Regions from separate parts of the Mesorhizobium sp. A623 genome, predicted to be linked through region 1. Evidence: riboswitches for the same ligand, from Rfam matches in the RefSeq annotation. Region 1 holds a riboswitch; the other holds the start of a gene.
The links. Region 1 has a riboswitch for S-adenosylmethionine ahead of metA (homoserine O-acetyltransferase MetA). Riboswitches for the same ligand answer to the same signal wherever they lie in the genome.
Positions count from the first base shown of each region.

Region 2: it holds a riboswitch for S-adenosylmethionine, as region 1 does, so the genes downstream of both, ACX3P1_RS16945 (O-succinylhomoserine sulfhydrylase) here and metA (homoserine O-acetyltransferase MetA) in region 1, are expected to answer to the same signal.

Region 1 covers NZ_JBTMXB010000005.1:203,375-209,369, forward strand. The annotation lists gene ACX3P1_RS07755 (gamma-glutamylcyclotransferase) at 1-495, opposite strand, end outside; gene ACX3P1_RS07760 (DUF2125 domain-containing protein) at 626-1,621, shown strand; gene ACX3P1_RS07765 (prephenate/arogenate dehydrogenase family protein) at 1,683-2,597, opposite strand; gene hisC (histidinol-phosphate transaminase) at 2,602-3,711, opposite strand; SAM riboswitch at 3,811-3,888, shown strand; gene metA (homoserine O-acetyltransferase MetA) at 3,940-4,869, shown strand; gene ACX3P1_RS07780 (ABC transporter ATP-binding protein/permease) at 4,818-5,995, opposite strand, start outside.
Region 2 covers NZ_JBTMXB010000016.1:6,427-12,421, reverse strand. The annotation lists gene argF (ornithine carbamoyltransferase) at 1-170, shown strand, start outside; gene ACX3P1_RS16955 (Hsp33 family molecular chaperone) at 273-1,262, shown strand; gene apaG (Co2+/Mg2+ efflux protein ApaG) at 1,295-1,687, opposite strand; gene ACX3P1_RS16945 (O-succinylhomoserine sulfhydrylase) at 1,793-2,983, opposite strand; SAM riboswitch at 3,039-3,116, opposite strand; gene ACX3P1_RS16940 (2'-deoxycytidine 5'-triphosphate deaminase) at 3,210-4,304, shown strand; gene araD1 (AraD1 family protein) at 4,301-5,293, opposite strand; gene mmsB (multiple monosaccharide ABC transporter permease) at 5,431-5,995, opposite strand, start outside.

The DNA.
Region 1 (5,995 bases):
GTCCTCCAGCCAACGGTCGCGGATGCCCAGCGCCTGCAAATGCTCGATGGTGCTGAGCACATAGGCTTCGTTATGGCCAGACTGGCCGACGGCGCCGGTTACCATCGCTGCCGCGTCGGCGGCGTCGAGCGAACCGGCATATTGCTCATGCCCGCGATCGGCGACGTAGGCGGTCGCTACCACGCTTTCTCCGCTTTCCAGGCGAAGCGGCAGGGTGCGTTCGAGATAGACGCCGGTGACCTGTTCGCGCTCGCGCAGATAGGCGATGACTTCCTCGCGCGAATCACCCGCGACCCGAAAAGCCATGCCGACGCAGGAGCCGCCACGGTCGAGCCCCAGCACCAGGCCTGGCCGCGCGGGCGTGCCGCGATGCACGAAGGAATAGATGCAAAGCGCCCGGCGGTAGCCGAAAAGCCGCGCCCGCCTGGCCTCGCTATGGGCAAAACCCGGCCGCCACATCAGCGAGCCATAGCCAAAAACCCAAAAATCGCCCATATCGCCAAGCCTATTGCATAAAGTGGCGGTGTCGCGCCAAAACAAGCCGTTGTCCAGCCGGTTCGATCTAAACAGACCCTAAGTCGAGAAACGTTGTTCCAACCCCTCGAGCCCAGCGAGAAGCCCCAGCATGCCCTTGAACGACCAGAAAAAGCCGAAAAAACGCCGTTTCCTGTGGCTCGCGCTGATCGTTATCGTCTTGTTCGGCGCCTATAGCGCGGGCTGGTTCTACTATGCGGATCGCGTGCGCGGCGAAGTCGGCTCCGTCATCGCCGCCGTCAACGCCGCGGGCGCAAACGCGGATTGCGCCAATCTGATCGTCAGCGGCTATCCGCTTCGCTTCGTTGTTTCCTGCGACAACATGGCGTATGAGGACGACACCCGCAAGATCGCCGCCTCGACCGGCAGGATCGACGCGGTGGCGCAGCTCTTCAGGCCGCTGTCGCCGGCTGCCGACATTGTCGGCCCGCTGCGTACGTCAGCGCCCGGCATGACGCCGCTGTGGCTCGACTGGGACAAGATGCGCGTCGTTGCAAACCTTTCCCTTTCGGCGACGCCGGGCGTCTCGTTGCAGGGCGAAGGCGTATCGGGCCAGACCGACCCGCAGGACGATACCGATCCGGTCCAGTTGTTCAGCGCGGCCAAGGCCGAAGCGAAGTTGCGGCCCAGCGGTCCGGACGTCAATGCGGGGTTCAGCTTCAACGATTTGCAAGTGGATGCCGAGGCCATCGACGGGCGCGTATTGCCACCGCTCGACGCGACCGGTTTCGCGACGGTGAAGAACGGGGTGGCGCTGCTGGCCTCGCAATCTCGAAGCCTGCGCGGCCAAGCGATCGACATCGTGCAACTCGACCTGTCGTCGGGCACGGCAGGCATCTCGGTTTCCGGGCCTATCTCGGTCGATGCGGACGGGCTGATCGACGCCAGCCTCATGATCAAGCTTCAGGACCCGAATGCGACGGCGACCATCCTGGCAACCGCCATTCCCGAACAGCAGCGCAAAATCCAGCAAGGTTTCGCGGCGCTGTCGCTGCTGGGCAACGAACCGGCCATGCCCTTGAAGATCGTCAAAGGCAAGGCGTCGTTGGGGTTCATCCCGCTGGGACAGATCAAGCCGGTGGAGTGAGGGGTTAGGGCAGTAGGGTTGACGAGAGTTCTGGCTTCCGCAACCCTACTGCCCTACTGCCCTACTTCTGCCGCCCGAAGTCCGGCGCGGCGGTGTCCTGACCGGCTTCGATGATGGAGCGGCGCACGGCGCGGGTGCGGGTGAACAGGTCGAACAGCTTGTCGCCGTCGCCCCAGCGGATCGCGCGCTGCAGCGAGGCGAGGTCTTCCGAAAAGCGCGCCAGCATTTCTAGGATCGCGTCCTTGTTGTGCAGGCATACGTCGCGCCACATGGTCGGGTCGGACGCCGCCAGGCGGGTGAAGTCGCGAAAGCCGGAAGCCGAGTATTTGATGACTTCCGACTTGGTCACCGATTGCAGGTCGTCGGCGGTGCCGACGATGTTGTAGGCGATGATGTGCGGCAGGTGCGAGACGATGGCTAGCGTCATGTCATGATGTGCGGGGTCCATCGTGTCGATATTGGCGCCGCAGCGTCGCCAGAACTCCGACAGTTTTTCCAGCGCCGCCGGGTCGGTATCGGGCAGCGGCGTGAAGATGCACCAGCGGTTTTCGAACAGTTCGGCAAAGCCGGCGTCGGGGCCTGACTTTTCGGTGCCGGCCAGCGGGTGGCCGGGAATGAAATGCACCCCTTCGGGGACATAAGGTTGCATCTGCGCGATGACGGAAGCCTTGGTCGAGCCGACATCGGTGAGGATCGCGCCCGCTTTCAGCGCCGGGGCAATCTCCCTGGCGACGGCTTCCGACGAGCCGACCGGCACCGAGACGATAACGAGATCGGCGTCACGCACGACTTCCGCCGCGTCCGTCGAGTAGCTGTCGCCAAGACCGAGTTCCTCGGCTCGCTTCAGGGTGTTTGCGCTGCGGGTGGAAATGGCGACATGGCCGGCCAGCCCTTCGCGGGCGATGACGCGCGCCAGCGACGAGCCGATCAGGCCGATGCCGACCAGGGCGATCTTTTCAAACAGGGGTTCAGGCATTGCTTCAACTTTTCAGGAATTCCGTGAGTGCGGCGACTACGCCGCGATTGGCGTCTTCGGTTCCGACCGTCATCCGCAGCGCGTTGGGAAAACCGTAGCCGGCAACGCGCCGCAGAATATAGCCTCGAGTCGTCAGATAGCCGTCGGCGTCCGCCGCCGAATGCCGCGCCTCATCGGGGAAATGGATCAGGATGAAATTGCCGACGCTGGGCGTTACACGCAGGCCGAGCCGGGTCAGTTCTTGCGTCAGCCAGTTGAGCCATGTCTCGTTGTGCGAAACCGTGTGCTCGACATGGGCGCGGTCGCGCATCGCCGCGATGCCGGCCTCGATGGCGGTCGCGTTGACGTTGAACGGCCCACGGATACGGTTGAGTGTATCAATGATGTGGGCCGGCGCATACATCCAGCCGATACGCGCGCCGCCAAGGCCGTGGATCTTCGAGAAGGTGCGGGTCATGACGACGTTTAGCGCGCCGGCCACCAGTTCGACGCCGGCCTCGTAGTCGTTGCGCCGGACATATTCGGCATAGGCGGCATCGAGCACCAACAGCACGGTTTTCGGCAGGCCGGCATGCAGGCGGCGCACTTCCTCGAACGGCAAATAGGTGCCGGTTGGGTTGTTCGGATTGGCCAGGAAGACGATTTTTGTCCTGGCCGTCACCGCCGCCAGAATGGCGTCGACATCGGCGCGCTCGTCGGTTTCCTTGACGGATACGGGCGTCGCGCCGGCACTTTGCGTCGATATCCTGTAGACCAGAAAGCCGTGCTCGGTGAAAATCGCCTCGTCGCCGGGCGAGAGATAGGCTTGCGATAGCAGTCCCAGCACTTCGTCTGAACCGTTCGAGCAGATGATGTTCGCCGGGTTGAGGCCATGAACTTCGGCAATCGCCTCACGCAGTCGCGTGGTGGACCCATCGGGATAGAATTCGAGGTGGCCGGCCACGTCGCGTGCGGCCTCGATCGCCTTGGGCGAAGCGCCCAGCGGGTTCTCGTTGGAGGAGAGCTTGTAGAGCTTTACGCCGGCAGGTGCGGCGCTCTTGCCCGGGACATAGGCATCGATGTCCATGATGCCGGCACGCGGCGTCGGGCGGTCGTTCTGGGAAGGTGCGGACATCGGGTGGTTCCGTTCAGATGATGCGGTTGCGGCATACAGGCCGCACCCGCGCTTGTCGAGAGAACCGTTGACGCAAGACGCCGCCGGTTCTACAAGATTTGCCATTCCCGTGGTGATTTGGCCGGTCGGCTTGCAGCCACGTTAAATAATTCGCTAAATGACCGTTGCTGGCAAATTCGTTCAGACCGGTCGTGATTTCGCCGCCGGTTTTTGTTTGGAGTCTGCCAGATGCCGATCAAGATCCCCGATCAGCTTCCCGCCCACGAAGTGCTTTTGCGCGAGGGCGTGTCCGTGATGGACGAGAAGACGGCGCGGCGTCAGGACATCCGCCCGCTGCAGATCGCGCTGCTCAACCTCATGCCCAACAAGATCCGCACGGAGACGCAGATCGCGCGCTTGATCGGGGCGACACCGCTTCAGGTCGAGCTGACGCTGGTGCGCATCGGCAATCACAAGGCCAAGCACACGCCCGAAGAGCACCTGATCTCCTTCTACCAGACTTGGGAGGAGGTAAAGCACCGCAAATTCGACGGCTTCATCGTCACCGGCGCGCCCATCGAGCTTTTGCCCTTCGAGGAAGTCACCTACTGGCGCGAACTCGAGCGCATCTTCGATTGGACGACCACCAACGTCCATTCCCCGTTCTTCATCTGCTGGGGGGCGATGGCGGCGGCCTGGCATTTCCACCGCATTCCGAAATACACGCTGGACAAGAAGGCCTTCGGCGTTTTCCGGCACCGCAACAACGCGCCCGCCTCGCCCTATCTTTCAGGCTTTTCAGACGATTTCGCCATTCCGGTTTCGCGCTGGACGGAGGTGCGCCGCGCTGATATCCGGCCGGAAACAGGGCTCGACCTTTTGATGGAATCGGACGTGACCGGCCCCTGCCTGCTGGCCGGGGAAACCGGTAACCGGCTCTACATGTTCAACCATATCGAATACGATTCCACCTCGCTCAAGGACGAGTACGATCGCGACGTAGCCACCGGCGTAGAGGTCGAGGTTCCGCATGGATACTACCCCGACAACGATCCGTCCCGGCCGCCGCTCAACCGCTGGCGCTCGCATGCCCATCTTCTGTTCGGCAACTGGATCAACCAGGTCTATCAGACGACGTCGTTCAATTTGGAGGATGTCGGGGTACGTCCGCGGACCTGAGAGGGCGGCGGCTCCATCGCCCCGGCGCGCAGCTTGGGAGGCTTCAGGGCGGGGGCTGCGGCGTCCTTCACGATGGTCAGCGTCTTGTGGAAGAATTTTCTGTCGGGCAGCGCCCGGCCGATTGCCAGGATCGCGGTGCCTTCGAGCCGCTTTGAAAACAGCGCCAGCACACGCTTCAGCGTGTCGGTATCGAGGGTGTCGAGAACTTCGTCGATGACGACAAAGCGGGGCCGCCGCACCGCCACGGCGGCCAGCGCCAACAGGCGCTGCTCGTCCTCGTTCAGTTCGTGTTCCCAGCCCGCGCGGTCGAGCAAACCGGACAGGCGCTTGAGGCCTATCTCGGTCAGCACGGTTTCCAGCTCGGCATCGGTCGGCTTGTCGCCGCCCGCCGGCTGGCCCAGCACCTCGCGCAAATTGCCCGGCGCGAAATAGGGCGTGCGCGGGACAAGCACCGGCACTTCGCCTTTGGGCAGGCCGATGCGGCCGCCGCCCCATGGCCACAGGCCGGCGATGGCGCGGAAGAACAGCGTCTTGCCGGCCCCCGGATCGCCGGTAAACAGGACATGCTCGCCGGCCGCGATCTCGACATGCGGTTTGGTCAGCCGCGTGCAGCCGTCCGCGGATTTGACCTCCAGGGCGTCGAACGTCATCGCATCGTTTTCGTTTTCAGCGATTTCGATGCGCTTTTCGGTGCCGTGCAGCACGTCCGTCTCGACCAGCGCCAGCCGGAAATCGGCAACGCGCATCAGTGTCGCGCGCCAGTCGGCAATGCCGCCGATATTGTTGATGAACCAGCGCAGCGAGGAATGCACCTGATTGAAAGCGCCGACCGCCATCATCAGCCCGCCGAAACTGATGTCGCCGGCGAAGTAGACCGGGGAGGCAACGAGAATCGGTGCAACGACCGTGATCCAGCCATAGGTGTCGGTAACCCAGGCAAGGTTGATCTGCGTGGTGTAGATGCGCCGGATGGCATCGAGCAGCGTGGCGAGATCGAGTTGCAGCCGCCGCTTTTCGCCGGGCTCGCCGTGCGCCAGCGCGATGGCGTCGATATGCTCGTTGGCCCGCATCATCGAGAAGCGCAGATCGGCCTCGCGCGCGTAGTGCTCGCTGTTTTGCTGGATCA
Region 2 (5,995 bases), on a different contig from region 1:
TGATGGCGAAAGCCAATCCGGATGCGCTGTTCATGCACTGCCTGCCGGCGCATAGGGGTGAGGAAGTGACCGACGAGGTCATGGACGGCCCGCAATCGGTAGTGTTCGACGAGGCGGAAAACCGCCTCCACGCGCAAAAGGCCGTGCTTGCGTGGTGCCTTCGCGCTTGAATCGCGGCCGCACGGTGCCTATCTGCGGCCCATCACCGCAAAAATGGGCCGATGGAGCCGTGCTGTTGCAAGAACAGCCGGGCTGGCGGCCGGAGACGTGCCATGCTGGAAGCCATTCAAGTGACTGAACACGGACCCAAACTCGGCGAATTCGGCTATGCCGGCGACGACCATGTCGTACCGTTCGAGGTCGATTCGCTCGATGCGCGCGGCCGCGCCGTGCAGTTGGGCGAAATGCTCGACGGAATCCTTTCGCGCCACGACTATCCCGAGCCGGTTGCCCGCCTTTTGGCGGAGGCCTGCGTGCTGGCCGTCCTGCTCGGCACATCGTTGAAATTCCAGGGCAAGTTCATCCTGCAGACCCGTACCGACGGGCCGGTCGACATGCTTGTCGCGGATTTTTCCACGCCGCATGCGCTGCGCGCCTATGCCCGCTACGATGCGGATAGGCTGGAAGCGTTGATGGCGGTTGGCGAAAGTTCGCAGCAGACGCTGCTCGGCAACGGCGTTCTGGCGCTGACTGTCGACCAGGGCGAGCACACGCAGCGCTATCAGGGCATCGTCTCGCTCGACGGCGTGACGCTGGAAGCGGCGGCGCGCACCTATTTCCGCCAGTCGGAACAGATACCGACCGACCTGAAACTGTCGGTGGCGAAGCTGGTGGTGCCGGGCGCGCGCGAACAGTGGCGCGCGGGCGGCATGCTGGTGCAGTTCCTGCCGGAATCGACGGAGCGGATGCGGCTACCGGACCTGCCCGGTGGCGATGGCGATGAAACCTCCGTTCATGCGGATAACGCCTGGCTGGAAGTGCAGGCGCTGCTTGCGACGGTCGAGCCGACCGAACTGATCGACCCGACCGTCGGTACGGAGCGATTGCTCTATCGCCTGTTCCACGAGCATGGCGTGCGCGCCTTCGATGGCGTCCGCGTCGCCGACCAGTGCTCCTGCTCGAGGGACAAGATCCAGGGCATCCTCCAGGGATTTTCCGCCGAGGAAATCAAGGAAAGCACGCGCGACGGTAAGATCGAGGTGGCGTGCGAATTCTGTTCGACGGAGTATGAATTCGATCCGTCGGAATTCGACGCGAAGTAAATTCTCTTCTCCCCCGGCACCGGGGGAGAAGCTCAGTTCACCGTTCTTTTCGAGTCCGGCAGGTCGAGCGAGAAGGCGGGGATGTCGATGTCGAACGTCTCGCCTTTGCCGTCGTGCATCGTATAGCGCCCGACCATGATGCCGGACGGGGTGGCTAGCGGGCAGCCGGACGAATATTGATAGCTGTCGCCGGGGTTCAATTCGGGCTGTTCGCCGACGACGCCTTCGCCCCTTACTTCCTCGACCCGGCCCGTGCCGTCGGTGATGCGCCAGTAGCGCGACAGCAACTGCACGGGGCTGTCCGATTGGTTGTCGATGGTAACCCGATAACCCCAGACATAGTGGCCCTCCGAGGGATCGGAACGATCCTCCAGATAGAACGGCTCGACCTGTACCTCGATGCCACGGGTCGTCGCGCTGTACAGGTTTCGGCGGCTCACACCTTTGCTCTTTTCGCCAAAGCGATCATCGTTTTCCGTTTTCTTGTTCGAGCATGATCTTGTCCGAAAACCGGTTTCCGCTTTTCAGGGTCATGCTCTGGCAAGCGCCTGGTCGATGTCCTCCAGCAGATCGTCGACGTCTTCCAATCCGATGGAGAACCGCAGCGTGCCGTCGCCGATGCCGAGTTCGGCGCGCGCCTCGTCGGTCAGGTTTTTGTGCGTCGTCGTTGCCGGATGCGTAATCAGGCTTTTGGCGTCGCCGAGATTGTTGGAAATCAGCACGATGTCGAGTGCGTTCTGGAAGGCGAAGGCGGCCTGCTTGCCGCCCTTGATGTCGAGGCAGATCAGCGTCGAACCGCCGGCCATCTGCTTCTTGACGATCTCCGCCTGCGGATGGTCGGCGCGCCCCGGATAGATGACGCGCGCGATTTCCGGCCGCTCGGCGAGGAAATCCGCGATTCTGCCGGCGCTTTGCGTCTGGTGCGCGACGCGGATCGGCAACGTCTCCAGCCCCTTCAGCAGCGTCCATGCGTTGAACGGCGACAGGCTCGGGCCGGTATGGCGGAAATAATTGTGCAGGTTCTCGTCGATCCAGTCCTTGTCGGACAGGATGATGCCGCCAAGGCAGCGGCCTTGCCCGTCAATGTGCTTGGTTGCCGAATAGACGACGACATGCGCGCCAAGTTCCAGCGGCTTCTGCTGCAAGGGCGTAGCGAACACATTATCGACCACCAGCCGCGCGCCGATCGATCGCGCCAGCGAAGCGACGGCTGCGATATCGACGACTTCCAGCGTCGGGTTGGTCGGGCTTTCCAGGAAGAACAGCTTCGTGTTGGGCCGAACCGCCTGTTCCCAGTTGGCGATGTCCTTGCCGTCGACCAGTGTCGCTTCGATGCCGTATTTCGGCGCCAGCGTTTCGACGATCCAGCGGCAGGAGCCGAAGACCGCGCGCGCCGCCAGAATGTGATCGCCGGCATTCAGGCCGCACAGGACCGCTGCCGCAACTGCTGCCATGCCGGACGCGGTGGCGCGGGCGTCTTCGGCCCCTTCCAGCGCGCACATGCGCTTTTCGAACATATCCACGGTCGGGTTGGCGTAGCGCGAATAGATGAAGCCGGGTTCCTCGCCCTTGAAGCGCGCTTCGGCGGCCTCGGCGGTCGGATAGACATAGCCTTGGGTGAGGAAAATCGCTTCGGACATTTCGCCGAACTGCGAGCGAAGCGTGCCCGAATGCACGAGTTGGGTGGCCGGCTTCCAGTTACGCTTATTTTCGATGGTCATGGGCGTGCCTTAAAAACAAAAAAACCGGTCGCGGAAATCGCCACCGGTCCATGCTGCCTCGCGGCCGACGGTCCCTTAGCGACTTGTTTAACGTGGCTGCAAGCCGACCGGCCAAATCACCACGGGATAACGCCCTTTATTCCTCGCTTTTGCTTGCGTCAACCGCCCCGCTTATTAAGAAATTTGGGGGAACTATGACATCTGGGCCAGACTGCGGAGTGGACCTTTGCGCAAGACAGGCATTCTTCCCGACCAAGACATTGCGGCGCTGTTTCAATCGGGCGCGCTTAAGAGCGAGCGTCCGCTTGACGGCGACCAGATTCAGCCGGCAAGCCTCGACTTGCGGCTGGGCAAAAAAGCCTGGCGCGTGCGTGCCTCCTTCCTGCCCGGCCCTAATCATACCGTCGCCGACAAGCTCGACCGGCTCAAGCTGCACGAGATCAATCTGAGCGAGGGATCGGTGCTGGAAACCGGCTGCGTCTATATCGTGCCGCTGATGGAAAGCCTGGCGCTGCCGGCGGAGATTTCCGCTTCGGCCAATCCGAAAAGCTCGACTGGCCGCCTCGACATCTTCACCCGCGTCATGACCGACCACGGCCACGAGTTCGACAAGATAGCCGCCGGCTATCATGGCCCGCTCTATCTGGAAGTCAGCCCGCGCACGTTTCCCATCGTCGCCCGCGCCGGTTCGCGGCTGTCGCAAATCCGGTTTCGCACCGGTAACGCGCTGCTGTCGGAAGCCGAGTTGAATGAACTGCACCGCACTGAAATGCTGGTCGCCACCGAGCCGCCGAACATTTCGGGCGGCGGCATCGCGCTGTCTATCGATCTAGCCGGCGACGAGAACGGGCTGGTCGGCTATCGCGGCAAGCACTACACCGGCCTTGTCGACGTCGACAAGCGCGCGGCCCACGACGTCGTCGATTTCTGGGAGCCGCTCTACAAGCGCCGCGATGGCGAACTGGTGCTCGACCCCGACGAATTCTACATTCTCGTCAGCCGCGAAGCAGTGCATGTGCCGCCGCTCTACGCCGCCGAGATGACGCCTTTCGATCCGCTGGTCGGCGAATTTCGCGTCCACTATGCCGGCTTCTTCGATCCCGGTTTCGGCCATTCGGCCGCCGGCGGCACCGGCAGCCGCGCCGTGCTGGAAGTGCGCAGCCACGAAGTGCCGTTCATCCTCGACCACGGCCAGATCGTCGGCCGGCTGGTCTACGAGCACATGCTGGTCCGACCGAAGGCGCTCTATGGCACCGATCTAGGCTCCAACTATCAGGCGCAGGGCCTGAAGCTGTCAAAGCACTTTCGGGCCGCCAGCTAAAGCACCTTCACTGCGACATTCGTCGGCGCCTCGATCTCGATCGAATTGCGCAGCGGCAGGCCGAACGCCTTTGCCTCGATCTCGAACATGTCGTCGGCTCTGGTGGTGATGCCGTCGGCGAAGGACAGCGTTGCGGTGCCGAACATATGCACATGCACGTCGCCCGGCTGGCGGAAGGCCGAATATTTGAAGTGATGGTATTCGAGATTGGCGATCGAGTGGGACATGTTCGTCTCGCCCGACAGGAAGGGCTTTTCCCAAAACACCTCGCCGTCGCGGATAATGCGCGATGAACCGCGAATGTCGGCAGGCAGGTTGCCGACAAGGATTTCCGGCCCGAAGGACGCGTTGCGCAGCTTGGAATGGGCCAGGTAAAGGTAGTTCACCCGTTCGGTGACGTGATCGGAAAATTCGTTGGAGAGCGTGAAGCCGACGCGGAAGGGTTGGCCGTCGTCGCCGATGATGTAGATGCCGGCAATCTCGGGTTCTTCGCCGGCGTCGGCGGCAAAGGCCGGCGAGACCAGCGGCGCGCCCGGCGCCACCGCCATGGTGCCGTTGCCCTTGTAGAACCACTCCGGCTGCACGCCGGGTATTCCGCCCTGAGGCTTGCCGCCTTCGAGCCCCATGCGGAACATCTTCATGGAATCCGTCAGTTGCTCCTCGCCCTCCGCGCTGAGCTTCTTGTGCATGCTGTCGCGCGTCGCCGCCGATCCAAGGTGGGTCAGCCCGGTGCCGGTGAGGTGCAGGTGTGCCGGGTCCGGATGGTTGATCGGCGAGAGCACCCGGCCCTTCTTGTACGCGCTTTCGAGGTCGACGGTCTCGCCCAGGCCCTTGCGCTCTATCAGCGCCGCAAGGCCAAGGCCTGTGCGCGCCGCTTCCAGCGCCAGCGAATAGACGCTGCGCGCGCCGTTGACGATGCGCGCCTTGCCGCCTTCGCGCGCGGCTACCCGGATCGTTTCACTCTCGTCGAGGATTTGGGAAATCAGCATGGCAGCTCTTTCTCTCCATAGTCGCAGGTCGCGCGGCAATCGTTGCCCTGCACGGCGCGCGAAGCTCGCGCCATGACCGGCTGTTCATGTGGAGCGCCCTTGCTCCGTTCGGGGTTATGGGTCCGGTGGCTCCCGGCTCAGTTCTTGTTCTTGTTGTAGACGTCGAAGACGACCGCACCGAGCAGCACCAGCCCCTTGATGACCTGTTGCCAGTCGATGTTGACGCCCATGATCGACATGCCGTTGTTCATCACGCCCATGATGAACGCACCGATGACAGCGCCCGCGACCTGACCGGCGCCGCCGGCCATCGAGGCGCCGCCGATGAACACGGCCGCGATCACGTCGAGTTCGAAGCCGAGGCCGGCCTTCGGCGTCGCCGTATTGAGGCGCGCGGCGAAGATCAGGCCGGCAAGGGCCGACAGCACGCCCATGATGATGAACACGTAGAAGGTCAGCCGCTCGGTCTTGATGCCGGACAGGGCGGCCGCCTTGACGTTGCCGCCCATGGCGTAGATGCGCCGGCCGATGGTCATGCGCTTGGTCAGGAACACGAACAGCGCGATCAGGATGCCCATGACGATCAGCACGTTGGGCAGGCCGCGATAAGACGCCATCATGGTGGTGAGGAACAGGATCACCCCCGAGAGGATGACGTTCTTGACAACGAACAGAGCGAACGGCTCGGCCTCGTAGCCATGG